DNA from 4 places in the Microtetraspora sp. AC03309 genome. Region 4 is predicted to be linked to each of the others. Evidence: riboswitches for the same ligand, from Rfam matches in the RefSeq annotation. Region 4 holds a riboswitch; each other region holds the start of a gene.

Region 1 (3,290 bases), on a different contig from region 4:
GGGTGATCATCGCCGGTGGTGAAGCGCTGACGGCAGAGAACCGTACCCGGATCGCCGACGCGTTCCACGCCGGGATCCGCTCCGCCTACGCCGCCACAGAGTGCGGCTTCCTCTCGTACGGCTGCGCGCACAACTGGCTTCACGTCAACAGCGACTGGGCCGTGCTGGAGCCGGTCGACGCCGACTACCGGCCTGTCCCCCCTGGTCAGCCGTCACACACGGTCCTGCTGAGCAACCTCGCCAACCGGGCCCAGCCGATCCTGCGCTACGACCTGGGCGACAACGTCCTGCTGCGTCCCGACCCCTGTCCGTGCGGCAGCCCACTACCCGCTGTTCAGGTGCAGGGCCGCGCGGCCGAGATGCTTTCCTTCCCCACCGGCCGCGGCGAGCACATCGGCATCTCCCCCATGGCCTTCGGCACCTTGCTGGGCCGTCTTCCCGGCATCGAGCAGTTCCAGCTCGTCCAGACGACGCCCACCACGCTGCGGGTGCGCCTGAAGCCCGCGGACGGCACCGACCCCGACCGCGTGTGGCAGACGGTGCGTGACGAGATCGCTCACTTGCTGACCGAGCACAAGGTCGACCACATCACGCTCGAGCGCGCCGAAGAGCCACCCGAGCGGTCGGCCGGCGGCAAGTACCGCAGGATCATCCCACTGGCCGAGCCGTGACGAGAAGATCGACGGGAGGGGCACTGGCTGGTGCCGTGGCCCCACCGTCCAAGGCCAGAGCTTCTCGGGGTTGCGAACCGTCCAGATGCGCTTGATCCGGTCGCCTGGACCGTCGAACGCCGCCATCCGCCCACTATGACGACAGGACGCTCTGGTCGAGGCGCCCGGTGCTTCCGCTCGCCGATTCCGCATTCGGGACGGCCGTTCAGTCCCGTACGGAGGACGGCGGGCGGAAGCCGGGTCGGCTACGCCTTGGCGGCGGGGCGGCCCAGGGCGCGCAGCTGGTCGGCGGTCAACGCGGAGACGTTCTGGTCGATCGGCGTCTCGGTGTACTGGTGGATGGCCCAGCTCTTCCAGTCGGCGGGCGGGGTGACCGCACCCTTGGCCTTGCTGTAGTGCGCCACCCACAGGGGGTACTCGGACAGCCCGCGGCCGTAGGTCTCCGCGAAGTTCCAGCCGGTGTAGATCAGCGGCGTCGCGCCGGTCTTCTTCTTCACGTAGGCCAGCCAGGTCTTGGCCCACTTGTTGACGTGGGAGACGGACCGGCCGTCGGAGGTCTCCAGGTCGAGCACCAGCAGGTCGCCGGGCTTGCTGGGCTGCGCGTTCACCACCGACAGGAAGTGGTCGGCTTCGGCGATGGGGTCGTTGTAGGTGCGGGCGAAGTGGTAGGCGCCGCGGACGATGCCCTTCTTGCCCAGCTCGCGCCAGTGCCGGGCGAAGGAGTCGTCGCGCCAGGTCAGGCCCTCGGTGGCCTTGACGATGCCGAAGTGGGCCGGGCTGGAGCTCCAGTCATGCGTGGGCTCGTGGCCGGAGACGTCCTCGCCGTAGATGAGCGGCGGGGCCTTCCCCTCGGCCGCCTGGGCGGCGGGGGCGGGGCCGTCCGGGGTGGAGTGCGCCGGGCTGGACAGGACCAGGGCGGCGGTGGCGGACACGGTGACCAGGAGACCGGTCGCGGTCAGAACTCGGAACGTACGGGTGAGGGACATGCTGGTTTCTCCTATGAGGCATTGCTTGGGGACTGCCGTGGGGAGTGGGGTCCGCGTGGTGAGCGGGTGTCAGGGTCACGCGCCGTCGCACCCGGTCCCCCCGCGGAGGGCGGCGTGTTCTACCCCACGGCCAGACGGCGCCGGCCGGGGTTCTTCGAAGAAGGGGCAGGTCGATGCGTGGGCATGAAGGGATCGACTCCTTGCTTCCATGCCGCCTACCGGGTCAGCTGACGGGTTCGGGCGGGGAAGTGCCCTACGGCACGCAGCGCGGGCTGGCGTGTCGATTCACCCCGGGAGATGGGTCCCCGGCTCCGCTGGGAGCGGATGAGGCGGCCCACGCGCCGTCAAGACGGGAAAGATTTCCCGCCGGCGACGCACGGTCCGGGCAACGAAACGGCAACACAGGTGACGACTCAGTCGTCGGTACGTACTCCGATAGTGGACTCAAGGTACACATACCGACATAAAGTGACAAACAGGACAAAGGATTCTTTACCCGGCCAGGTCAACCGCCGGTCAGGCAGGGAACCTCGTGGGCTCCTCGCCCGCGCTACCCGCCGCCCATCATGCGGTTCTCCCAGGCCCAGGCGGCGATCTCCACCCGGTTGCGCACCCCGAGCTTCGCCTGGATGCCGGACAGGTGGCTCTTCACGGTGCTCAGCGAGATGAACAGCTCGGCGGCGATCTCCTGGTTGGTACGGCCCCTGGCGATGGCCCGGACGACCTCGGTCTCCCGTTCGGACAGCGGCCGCGCGGGCCCGCGTGCGGCCGGGACTCCGGCGGCCGTGAGGTGGCGCAGCAGGCGCAGGGTGACCGACGGCGAGATCAGGGCGTCCCCGGCGTTCGCGGCCCTGACGGCCTCGACGAGCAGCGCGGGACCGGCGTCCTTCAGGACGAAGCCGACCGCTCCCCCGCGCAGCGCGCCGTGAACGTACTCGTCGAGATCGAAGGTGGTGACCACGACCACCCGGAGCGGGTCCGGCACCCCCGGGCCTGCCAGTGCGCGGGTGACCTCGATGCCGTCGAGGCGGGGCATCCGGATGTCCACGAGGCACACGTCCGGGCGCAGCCGCCGGGCCAGGTCGACCGCCTCGGCGCCGTCCGCGGCCTCGGCGACCACGCTGATGTCGGGCTGGTCCTCCAGGATGAGCCGCAGGCCACTACGGATCATCGCCTGATCGTCGGCCACCAGGACTCTGATGGTCATCCGCGCTCCCGCGCGGCGACGGGCAGTGTGGCGCGCACGGACCAGCCGGCCCCGGAACGCGGCCCGGCGACCAGCGTGCCGCCGAGGGCCTCCAGGCGCTCGCGCATCCCGACCAGGCCGTACCCCCCGCGGTGGTGGTAGCGGGCCGGCCCAGGCGGCGCGTCGTCGACGACCTCGACGGTGACGACGTCCCGATCTCGGTCGACGATGACCGTGACCGAGCGAGCCTGCGGGGCGTGGCGGGAGACGTTGGTCAGCGACTCCTGGACGACCCGGTAGACGGTGCTGGTCACTTCGGGCGGCCACCCCGACCGGTCGTCGTCGTCGGGAAGCCGCAGGTGGACCACCCGGCCCTGACCGTGACCGTGACCGTCGAAGCGTTCGACCAGCTCGCTGAGCCCCTCGGGGCCGGACGTGGCGGGGGCC
Region 2 (3,290 bases), on a different contig from region 4:
CTCCACCGACGAGTGCCCGCTGTGTCCGGCCCATCCCGGTTCGGAGATCCCCTCCGACTACGACGTCGCGGTCTTCGAGAACCGCTTCCCCTCGTTCAGCTTCTCAGGGGACGGTTCCACAGGGGGCGACCCCTTGGGAGGCGGCTTCGCCGATCCCGGCGGGTTGAGCGCGGCGCGGCCCGGTGTCGGGCGGTGCGAGGTGGTCTGCTTCACGTCCGACCACGACGCGTCCTTCGGCTCGCTGGGCGCGGCGCAGGTCGAACTCGTCGTGGAGGCGTGGGCCGACCGCACCGCCGAGCTGTCCGCCCTTCCGGGCGTCGAGCAGGTCTTCTGCTTCGAGAACAGGGGCGCGGAGATCGGCATCACCCTCCCCCATCCTCACGGGCAGATCTACGCCTATCCGTACGTCACCCCGCGTACCCGCCACATGCTCGGCGTCGCCTCGCGGCACAGGGGCGGGAACCTCTTCGCCGACGTGCTGGCCGCCGAGCGGACGGGTCCCCGCGTCGTGGCGTCCAACGAGCACTGGACGGCGTTCGTCCCGGCCGCCGCCCGCTATCCGTTCGAGATCCACGTCTACCCGCACCGGCGGGTGCCGGACCTGCCCGCGCTGGACCCGGACCAGCGCGCCGCGTTCGGGCCGCTCTACACCGGGGTGCTGCGCCGACTCGACGCGCTGTTCGGCGTGGCCATGCCGTACGTCGCGGCCTGGCATCAGGCTCCGGTTACCTATCGGCGCGATCTTGCCTACCTCCACCTCCAGCTGTTCAGCATCCGGAGGGCGCCGGACAAGCTCAAGTACCTGGCCGGATCGGAGTCCGCGATGGGGGCGTTCGTCAACGACGTAGCCCCTGAGGACGCCGCCCGGATGTTGCGTGAATATCCGATAACGAGTTGATCACTAGTAGATTGCAACTTTAAGTAGCAATGACCCGGGCTTTACCACTACTATCCATCGCACCGGCTGCCACAGCCGGTGCGCCTAATCCCGGGCGCCTCGCCCGGGAGCCGGGGACCCACGACGTTGTGGCGATCCATCCCCCGATTCCGGGAGCAATCGCCGTGTACCTGGGGTGAAGGCACGCCAGTGCCAGGGCTCCTCCAGCCCGAACCCGTCAGCTAACCCGGCCGGCAGATGGAGAGGAGTGGGCTCTGCCCCGCGCGTTTCCGGCGGCCGCCGCGGCTCTGGCCGCGGCTGCCCTCGTCTTCGGTACGGCCTCAGGGGCCCACGCCGCTCCCAAGCCGAGCGAGAGCCAGCTCAGGAAGCAACTCGCCGAGCTGCGCACGAAGGTCGACAAGCTGATCGCCGACTACAACGCCAAGCGGGTCGAGCTCGCCAAGGCGCAGGAGTCGGAGAAAGCGGCCAAGGAACGGCTGGCCAAGGCGGAGTCCGACTTCGAGGCGGCCAGGCAGCAGATGATCAGCATCGCCGGCGTGCGTTACCAGACGCATGACCTGGGCCTGCTGGGCACCGACCTGCGGAACTCCGCCGTCCTGACCCAGATCCAGGACGAGCAGGCCGTACTGGTCTCGCAGGTCGCCGCGCTCACGAAGGAGCGCAAGGCCGCGGCCGACGCGGCGGCGGCCCTGATCGAGCAGATCAAGACGCGGTCGCAGGAGGTCGCCGGGCAGCGCAAGGCCGCCGAGAAGCTGATCGACGACATCAAGAACAAGCTCGACCAGCTCATCCCGATCGCGCCCGGGAAGCTCGCCGGTGGCGGCTGGGCCCCGGAACTCCCCTCCGGCGGCGACAACATCACGCCCCGGACCCGCCTGATGAAGGCGGAGGTCGGTAAGTACTTCGATCTGCGCTACACCGTCGGCTGCTACCGCGTCGACACCTCGGGCGAGCACCCGCTCGGCCGGGCCTGTGACTTCATGATGAGCTCGGGCGGCTCCATGCCGAGCCCGGGCATGAAGGCCCTCGGCGACAGCCTCGCCGTCTGGGCCATCAAGAACGGTTCCAAGCTGGGCGTGAAGTACGTGATCTGGCAGCAGCGGATCTACAACCTCGGCAGCCCCGGGTGGCGCACCATGTCCGATCGCGGCGGCATCACCGCGAACCACTACGACCACGTCCACATCTCGATGTACTGAAAAAGACGCATATTGCATCCGATGCGCTATTTGCATCGGACGTACAGACGTTCTGGCAGGTCGTGTGGGTCTTCGGTGGGAGGGCGGCGACCTGGTTCGATCGCACGTCCGTGTCCGATCGCCGCCTTGCCCGAGCGCGGGGCGGCGGTCACCTTCAGGAGGGCCGACGGGTTCACCCATTCAGAACTTGACGAATCCGTACAGCGCGAGATGGTTCGACTTCGTGCTGCCTACTGTGTGGCCGATGCTCGACGGTTGCACGGTGCCCTTGATGAACAAGTAGTCGATCTTTCTGGAGCCGGAGGTCGCCTTCGTTCCGTAACCGGTCATGCCGAAGCCGCCGAGCGTTGTCGGGGCGATACCCGTGCGATTGGCGTCGATCCCGATCACGCGGATCGTCGATGCCTTCATCAGGCTCGTGGCGTCCGCGCCGATATGGATGCCGGATTTCGCGATGCCCGCGGAGCCCGCACCCGCGCAGGCGTTCGCCCCGTTCTGTTCCGGGAGGTGCATGGTCGCGGCGAACACCGGTGTTCCCGTCGCCTTGATGGTGAACTTCGCGGCGATGGCGCTCGTGCGCTTCCACTTGTGTTCGTTGGCGCTGCTCGCGTCGTTGCTCGGCGGCTTGTACAGCGTGCACCCGGCCCCGTCGCGGTAGGACGTTCCGGGCTTCAGCCAGCCCGCGCTCCAGTATTTCGAGATGTTGCCCGCCGCGAGGCTCAACGTTCTGGTGTTGTAGAGGATCCCGTTGGTCTGCTTCTTCTTCAGGTCTCCGAGCGATTGCTGGCTGCACTTGTGCGTGCCGCCCCACACCTCGGGGTCGTCCCAGGCCACGATCGCCTTGTAGGTGCCCGCCGGATAGCCGAACTTGGCCGAGAGCTGATCGGCGTACGCCGTGGCCTGTCCGGTGCCACGCACCTGTTGCACGATCAGGAGGTCGGGTGCCTGCACGTCTGAGGTGCCGGTTTTGCCGTTGTCGTCGACCAGCATCGACGTGAGGTGGTCCGGACCCGAGACCCGGGTGCACGAGCCGTCGGCGTTGTTCCTGACCAGGTTCTCGATGTTGTTGTTGTAGACCCGTAAGACGCGATCTGCCGTGGTCGTGGGCGCTTTGTGCGCCTGCGCGGCCGAGGGATCGGCTGTGGTGAGCGCGGCGGCCGCCACCAGCGCTATCGCGCCAATAGATCGATGAT
Region 3 (3,290 bases), on a different contig from region 4:
GGTGTAGCAGGCGCGGCGGGTGTGCTCGAAGGTCGTCATCGGGGGGACGTGCCTCTTCCTCGGACTGTGGGCCGGTGATCAGGCCAATCTCCCACATGCCCGGCTGACCGGACGTCCTGCGGTTGATCACAGAGGTCCGAGCGATGCTCCCCTCGGACTCCTGATCCTCGACCGATCTCGCGGAGCCCGTTTCCCGATGGTGTGCTCTACAGTTCGACATCCCGTACGACGTCGAGATCGACGAAGCGCGGCGGGGAGTCGCACAACTCCTCCATCCGGTGCGCGAACTCGCTCGTCGCCGGAAGCGTGTTGTTCCGCATCGCCTCCTCGTAGGAGGGGAACTCGACGATCGACACGTAGTGCTCGGGCCGCTGGTGATCGCGTGCCAGCACCGTGTGCGTGGCCGTGCGCTCGCCCGCCGTGCGGGCGCACCACTCATCCAGGAGACTCTCCACCTCAGGCGCATGGGAGGTCTCGTACTCGATGACCTGGACGAACCCCATCGGAGCACCTCCTTCTGGCTGGTCTCAGCTTGAGTCGACCGCCACTGAATGCCCTGTTCAACCCGAATCCGGGCAAATCTCCGGAGAGATCTCGGTCCCGGGATTCCGGACAGCGGAACGCCCCCGGCGGTCTGCCGGGGGCGTTCTCGAAGTCACACCGATCAGGCGGTGTAGACGGGGTAGCCGAAGCCCGTCACCTGGCTCATCGGCCGGGTACGGATCTCGACCTTGCCGTTGCCGGTGTTGCCCTCGACGGTCTTGATCGTCCCGTTGCCGTTGTCCTTGATGACGAAGCCGACGTGGTCGATGCCGTAGATGTCCTTGCCGCCGTTCCAGTCGAAGAACACGACCGCGCCGGGCTTGGCGGCGGCGCCCCAGCGGTGGTTGTCCTGGAACCACTTGGCGTGCTGGACGGTGTAGGCGTCCCAGCCGAGGACCGGCCGCAGGCCCGCCTGATCGCCGACCCAGGAGACGAACATGTCGCACCAGGGGGCGTTGGCGTAGGCGCCGGTGCTGCCGCCGTCACGGGCGACGGTCTCCTTGGCGCGGGGCGAGTTCATGTACCAGTCGTGGAACTTCGTGCCGCCGCCGGAGGCGTTCTCGCTGACGCCGACCTGGCTCTGCGCGATCTGCAGCAGCTGCGTGGCGCTCACCTTGGGCAGCGCCGCGGCCTCCTTCAGGAGGGGGCTCATGGGAGCGGACGCGCTGGCGTGGACGGTGTCGGCGTGGGCGGCCGCCAGGGTCGCGGGCACGGCGGCGGTGGCCAGGACGCCGGTGATCAGGGCAGCACGCAGGTAAGTCTTGGGGGCTCGCATTACGGGGGTCTACTCCCTTGCTTCCATGCCGCCTACCGGGTTAGCTGACGGGTTCGGGCGTGGAAGTCGCCCTACGGCAGTGATGCCGATTCACCCCAGAAAGGTGGTGGGTCCCCGGCTCCGCGCGAACGCGGACTCGGCGGTCGACGGTCGGTTCCAGTGACGGATGACCGTGTCATCGGTTATGGGGCAGGCACACCTTGCAGAGGTCAGGTATGCGCCGTGTTCCCAAAACAGTAATAGACCGGTTCAAATCGGTCAAGCAAGGACAAACAGGGTCATACCTCTGTAATGGTCGGTCAAGGGCGAGGGTGCGGTACCACCATGGCGCCCGGTGATCGCTCGAACGGCATGGTTTCGCCTGCAGCCAGGGGAATCCTGGCACCGTCGGCGCCCGCGCGAAGCCGACCGGCGTGATACGTCGTCGGCCCCGGAAAGATTTACGTACGGATATCCGCGATCACGCGGATGGCCCCGATTTCGCGGGCACGCGCCGCGACGTCCCCGGCGACGGGACGCTCGCGATCGATGCCGCCTTGACCCTGACGAGAACCAGGCAATCGGCAGGCAACGGCTACCCCTCGACCTGGACGTCCAGCCGGCCGCTCGGCAGGTCACGCATGCGCCGCAGCGGAGTCGCGAGCAGGATCAGGCCGCTCAGCGCGAAGACACCCAGCATCACCCAAAGCGACGCGCGCACGCCGAAGGTTTCGGCCAGGGCGCCGGCCAGGACGGCACCGAGCGGGATCGCGCCGAAGTTGACCACCTGCACGCTGGACGTCACCCGTCCCATCAGGTCGGCGGGCACGTAGCTCTGCACGAATCCCGAAAAGACGATGTTGCCGGCGACGATGCCCCCGATGATCGCGACGCTGGCCACGACGAAGAGCACCAGCCCCACACCCCGATCGGCGTACGGGATGAACAGGCCGAGGGGCGCCAGCCCGGCCTTGCCCAGCAGGACGGCTCGCGCGCCACCGAGCCGTGCCGCCATCGGCCGCGCCACGGCGGCACCGATCACGCCGCCCAGGCTGGTGGCCGCGATCAGCACTCCCGTCTCACCCGCGCTCAGCCCGGTGTCGCCGACCAGGAAGACCACCAGCAGCGACTGGTAGCCGGTCAGGGCCAGGTTGGCCACGCATCCGTAGATCGTGTTGCCGCGCAGCAGCGGATCGCGGACGACCGTACGCAGGCCGTCGCGGATCTCGCTGCGCAGCCGTCGCCGGGTCCGAGGCCGGGCGGCCTCGGTGTGCGGGATGCGGCTCAGGCAGACGGCCGAGACGGCGAAGCTCACGGCGTCGAGGACCAGGCCGCCGATCGCCGACACGAGCTGGGCGAGCAACCCGGCGATGCCGGGACCGGCGAGGTTCGCCACCTGCTCGCTGCCCTGGAGCTTGGCGTTGGCCTCCAGCAGGTCCGACTCGTCGACCAGCGACGGCAGGTAGGCCCGGTACGCCGTCGCGAAGAACACCTTGGCCGTTCCCGCGACGAGCGCGACCATGATCAGCTGGCCGGTCGTCAGACGGCCGAAGGCGGCGGCGATCGGGACGCTCAGAAAGGCCGCCATCGACACCCAGTCGGCGACGAGCATGACCCGCCGGCGGGAGAGCCGATCCACCCACGCACCCGCGGGCAGGCCGACGAGCAGCCACGGCAACCACGCGGCGGCGGCCAGCACGCTCACCGCGAACGCCGGCGCGTGCAGCACGGTCACCGCGACGAGGGGAAGGGCGACACCCGTGACGGAACTGCCCAGGCTGCTGAGGCTCTCGCCGATCCACAACAACCGGAAGCCGCGTCGGCGTAACAGCCCGAACCGGGACGTGGGCGGCGGGACGGTTCTGGCGACGGTCATGGTCGACCGGGCACCGCGCGCGCGAAGGCGAACACGGTGTCACGTTCCCGGCCGTCGTCGGGCACCTCGCGTTCGGCCCACCTGCTCATCACCTGGCGGATCTCATCCGCGAACTGC
Region 4 (3,290 bases):
GGGTGAACTTGACGCTGAACGCGCTGGCCGACGGTCCCCGCCGCTACACCGACCTCGCGAAGAGCGTCTCCGGGGTGAGCCAGAAGATGCTCACCCAGACGCTGCGCACGCTGGAACGCGACGGGCTGGTGTCCCGCAGGGTGACCGCGGCCGTGCCCGTCCGGGTCGACTACGACCTCACCCCGCTCGGATGGACCCTCATGCCGCTGATGTACGCCGTCAAGGAATGGGCGGAGGTTCACATCGGCGAGGTGGAGGCGGCCCACGCCGCGTACGACGCGGCCCTTTGAGTCCCGACTTTCGGTCCGAGAGGCGCATGGCGTTTTCCATGCTTGCCGCGAAATTCGGGATAAAGGCGGGGACCTAAACCGCACGGATGCCCCGCTTTGCCGTACGGACTGTCAATGACCAATCAGGGTCCGAACTTGACGATTTTTGAACAAAGTGTTTACCTTCCCAGGGCGGACCGATAAATCATCCTGGTGGGGGAGGGCTGACGATGCCGCTTTCCGATGTGGTTTCCCGGGGCGAGAGCCCCGTGTCGGAATGCGACCGCGCCGGTCTCAGCGATGACGATCTGAGGTTGCTGGCCGAACTGGCCAAGGGCGGCACCGTCGACAAGGTGGGCCGCCGCCTCGATGTGAGCGGTCGCACCGTACGGCGCCGGCTGCGGGTCATCTGCGACAGGATCGGGGTCGCGACCGCCATCGAGGCGGTCGCGTGGGCGGCCAGGCGCCGCCTGATCTGAGCCCGATCTGAGCCGATCTGGGCTGATCTGAGGCGACGCCCGGCCGAGGAGCGCGGAAAACTAGTCCGCGATCCGTACGGCTCCCGCGAAGGGCCGGTTGGCCAGCGAGGCGATCCGGACGACGTCGCCCGTACGGGGCGCGTGGACCATGTAACCGCCGCCGATGTAGATGCCCACGTGGTGCAGGTCGTTGTAGAAGAAGACCAGGTCGCCGGGGCGCATGTCCTCGCGCGCGATGTGCGTGCCGGACGACCACTGTGAGCCGGTGTAATGGGGCAGGCTGATCCCGACCGTCTGGTAGGCCGCCATGACGAGCCCCGAGCAGTCGAACGAGGTCGGGCCGTCGGCACCCCAGACATAGGGCCTGAGCTGCTGGGTGAGGGCCCAGCGCGCGGCCTCGGCCGCCTTGCCGTCACCGATGATCGGGAAGGCCAGCCGCCGGGCGGCGCTTCCCCTGGTGACGCTCCCCGCGACCTTGCTGTACAGGTTGCTCTCGGACTTCTTGACCAGCTTGCGGATCTTGTCGCGCTGCTCGTCGAGGCCGGAGAGCAGGTCCTTCACTTCCTTCTGGCGGGCCTTCGCGCTGGTCCTGGCCCGCTCGGCCGCCTCCATCGCCTTGGCCACCTGAGCGACCTCCTCGCCCTGCTGCATCTGGAGGGCGTAGGTCGTGGACGCCTGGTCGAGGTACGAATCCGGGTCGTCCGCGCTCAGCAGCGCGAAGGCGGAACCGAAGCCGCCGGTCATGTAGGAGTTCTGCGCGAGGAGGCTCGCCGTCCTGCGCCGGGTCTCCAGCTCGGTCTCGCTCGTGGCGAGGGTCTTCTTCGCGAGATCGGCCGACCGCTGGGCCTCCTTGAGCCTGACCCGGGCACCGTTGTAATCCTCGGTGAGGGTCTCGATCTCGGTGTAGAGGCGCTCGACCTCGGCGGTCAGCTCCTTGAGGCTGGGCTGCGGTTCGGCGGTCGCGGCCATGACGGGGGCGCCGAAGGTCATCGCGATGAGAGCGACACCGAAGAATGCGAACCTGCGGATCGGGCCGCCGGTCGATGACCGGGCGCGGCGCCGTCGCCCACGAGCGTGCCTGCCCGCGGATCGTCCTCCAGAGATGCGCAACAAAGCTCCTCTCCTACGCGTGCCCGGCAGGCGGATCCCCGCACCGCGCGAACGCCCGAGGGCGATGGCGGCGGCTGCCGACACTTTGGCCGCCTACCGGGTTAGCTGACGGGTTCGGGCCGGAGTAGCCCTACCTTTCGGATTCACCCCTTGATGACCTGGGTTTGACCCCGGATCTCCACAGTTGGTTCCCCGGCTCCCTTCGGCACGGGCGCCTCGGGGACTCGGCGGTCCGGTCGTTCGCGCCTTTTCGCGATGACCGGCATCGTCGCTGGACACTAGTGCACACCGGGTTCCTGCTCAACCAGAACTCGTGATTCCGTCTAGCTTTCACAACTGAATGATCACGGTCCGGTCACATGTGATAGTGGACCGGGACGTCCATTACCCTGCGTTTACCTGTTGCCCGGCCGTCTCCGTAGCAGGTCAGCGCAGGCTCGAGAGGTCGCAAAATTGGATATTCCCGGAACGTAAGCCGAGGAGGCGCGGAACGTGCTCGAACGGATACGCACAGTGAGCTGATCTGAGGGTTGCTCGGGTTTCGGCATGACCGTTAATCCGTGTTCTCCTCCGCGCTCGCGTACGGGCCCTCGCGGCGCGCCCGCACGGGCCGGGCGGCGACTAGGCTGGCGATCCATGGAGCAGGTTGCGGGCCGGCCCTCGGAAGCCGAGAGCGGTGAGCGCGCGTCCCGGGTCGTGATCGTGCGCCGGGCGAGGACCCTCGACGTCCGCGCCATCCGCCGCCTCGTCGACGCGTACTCCGGCGTCGGGCCGCGGTTGCTGAAGAAGACCACCGTCACCCTGTACGAGGACGTCCAGGAGTTCTGGGTGGCGGAGGTCGATGGGACGGTCGTCGGCTGCGGGGCGCTGCACGTGCTCTGGGAGGACCTGGCGGAGATCCGCACGGTCGCCGTCGACCCCGCCGCCCGGGGGATGGGCGTCGGCCACTGGATCGTCGGCGCGCTCATCGACGCGGCCCGCGAGCTGGGTGTGCGCCGGGTCTTCTGTCTGACCTTCGAGGTCACGTTCTTCGGAAGGCACGGATTCGTGCCCATTCACGGGACCCCTGTCTCTCCGGAGGTGTACGCCGAGCTGCTCGCCTCCTACGACGAAGGCGTCGCGGAGTTCCTCGATCTCGAGCACGTCAAGCCCAATACGCTCGGCAACACCCGAATGCTGCTGCATCTCCAACCCCGAGTCTGACCATGGTGGTGACCGGCCGGAAAGGTGACTGTTGATACGCCTGTCGCTACTTTGGCCATATCGGCATGCGCATGACGATCGCCGCATGCGAACCCGAAACGAGGTGAAACGGTGAGCTCCGGACAGCCGCCGTACCCCCAGGACGCTCCGGACGGCACCCCACCGCCGCCTTCGGACCGTGAGCAGGGTACGAGCAATCCAGCCCAGCAGTACGACCCTGATGTCACGG

What was found. A riboswitch is a leader RNA that binds a small molecule or an ion and turns the genes downstream of it on or off. The one in region 4 is predicted to bind cyclic di-AMP.
Region 1: it holds a riboswitch for cyclic di-AMP, as region 4 does, so the genes downstream of both, IMZ11_RS08185 (glycoside hydrolase family 25 protein) here and IMZ11_RS45975 (C40 family peptidase) in region 4, are expected to answer to the same signal.
Region 2: it holds a riboswitch for cyclic di-AMP, as region 4 does, so the genes downstream of both, IMZ11_RS19625 (hypothetical protein) here and IMZ11_RS45975 (C40 family peptidase) in region 4, are expected to answer to the same signal.
Region 3: it holds a riboswitch for cyclic di-AMP, as region 4 does, so the genes downstream of both, IMZ11_RS11105 (CHAP domain-containing protein) here and IMZ11_RS45975 (C40 family peptidase) in region 4, are expected to answer to the same signal.

Annotation. Positions count from the first base shown of each region.
Region 1 covers NZ_JADDIL010000011.1:6,602-9,891, forward strand. Annotated here, with positions in the region: gene IMZ11_RS08180 (hypothetical protein) at 1-671, shown strand, start outside; gene IMZ11_RS08185 (glycoside hydrolase family 25 protein) at 917-1,657, opposite strand; cyclic di-AMP (ydaO/yuaA leader) riboswitch at 1,855-1,999, opposite strand; gene IMZ11_RS08190 (response regulator transcription factor) at 2,208-2,864, opposite strand; gene IMZ11_RS08195 (histidine kinase) at 2,861-3,290, opposite strand, start outside.
Region 2 covers NZ_JADDIL010000031.1:15,416-18,705, forward strand. Annotated here, with positions in the region: gene galT (galactose-1-phosphate uridylyltransferase) at 1-898, shown strand, start outside; cyclic di-AMP (ydaO/yuaA leader) riboswitch at 970-1,148, shown strand; gene IMZ11_RS19625 (hypothetical protein) at 1,435-2,097, shown strand; gene IMZ11_RS19630 (hypothetical protein) at 2,278-3,261, opposite strand.
Region 3 covers NZ_JADDIL010000015.1:66,709-69,998, forward strand. Annotated here, with positions in the region: gene IMZ11_RS11095 (sugar MFS transporter) at 1-39, opposite strand, end outside; gene IMZ11_RS11100 (hypothetical protein) at 207-503, opposite strand; gene IMZ11_RS11105 (CHAP domain-containing protein) at 665-1,318, opposite strand; cyclic di-AMP (ydaO/yuaA leader) riboswitch at 1,333-1,470, opposite strand; gene IMZ11_RS11110 (MFS transporter) at 1,893-3,173, opposite strand; gene IMZ11_RS11115 (helix-turn-helix domain-containing protein) at 3,170-3,290, opposite strand, start outside.
Region 4 covers NZ_JADDIL010000040.1:30,477-33,766, reverse strand. Annotated here, with positions in the region: gene IMZ11_RS23430 (helix-turn-helix domain-containing protein) at 1-290, shown strand, start outside; gene IMZ11_RS23425 (LuxR C-terminal-related transcriptional regulator) at 500-748, shown strand; gene IMZ11_RS45975 (C40 family peptidase) at 809-1,738, opposite strand; cyclic di-AMP (ydaO/yuaA leader) riboswitch at 1,933-2,098, opposite strand; gene IMZ11_RS23415 (amino-acid N-acetyltransferase) at 2,495-3,061, shown strand; gene IMZ11_RS46285 (RDD family protein) at 3,173-3,290, shown strand, end outside.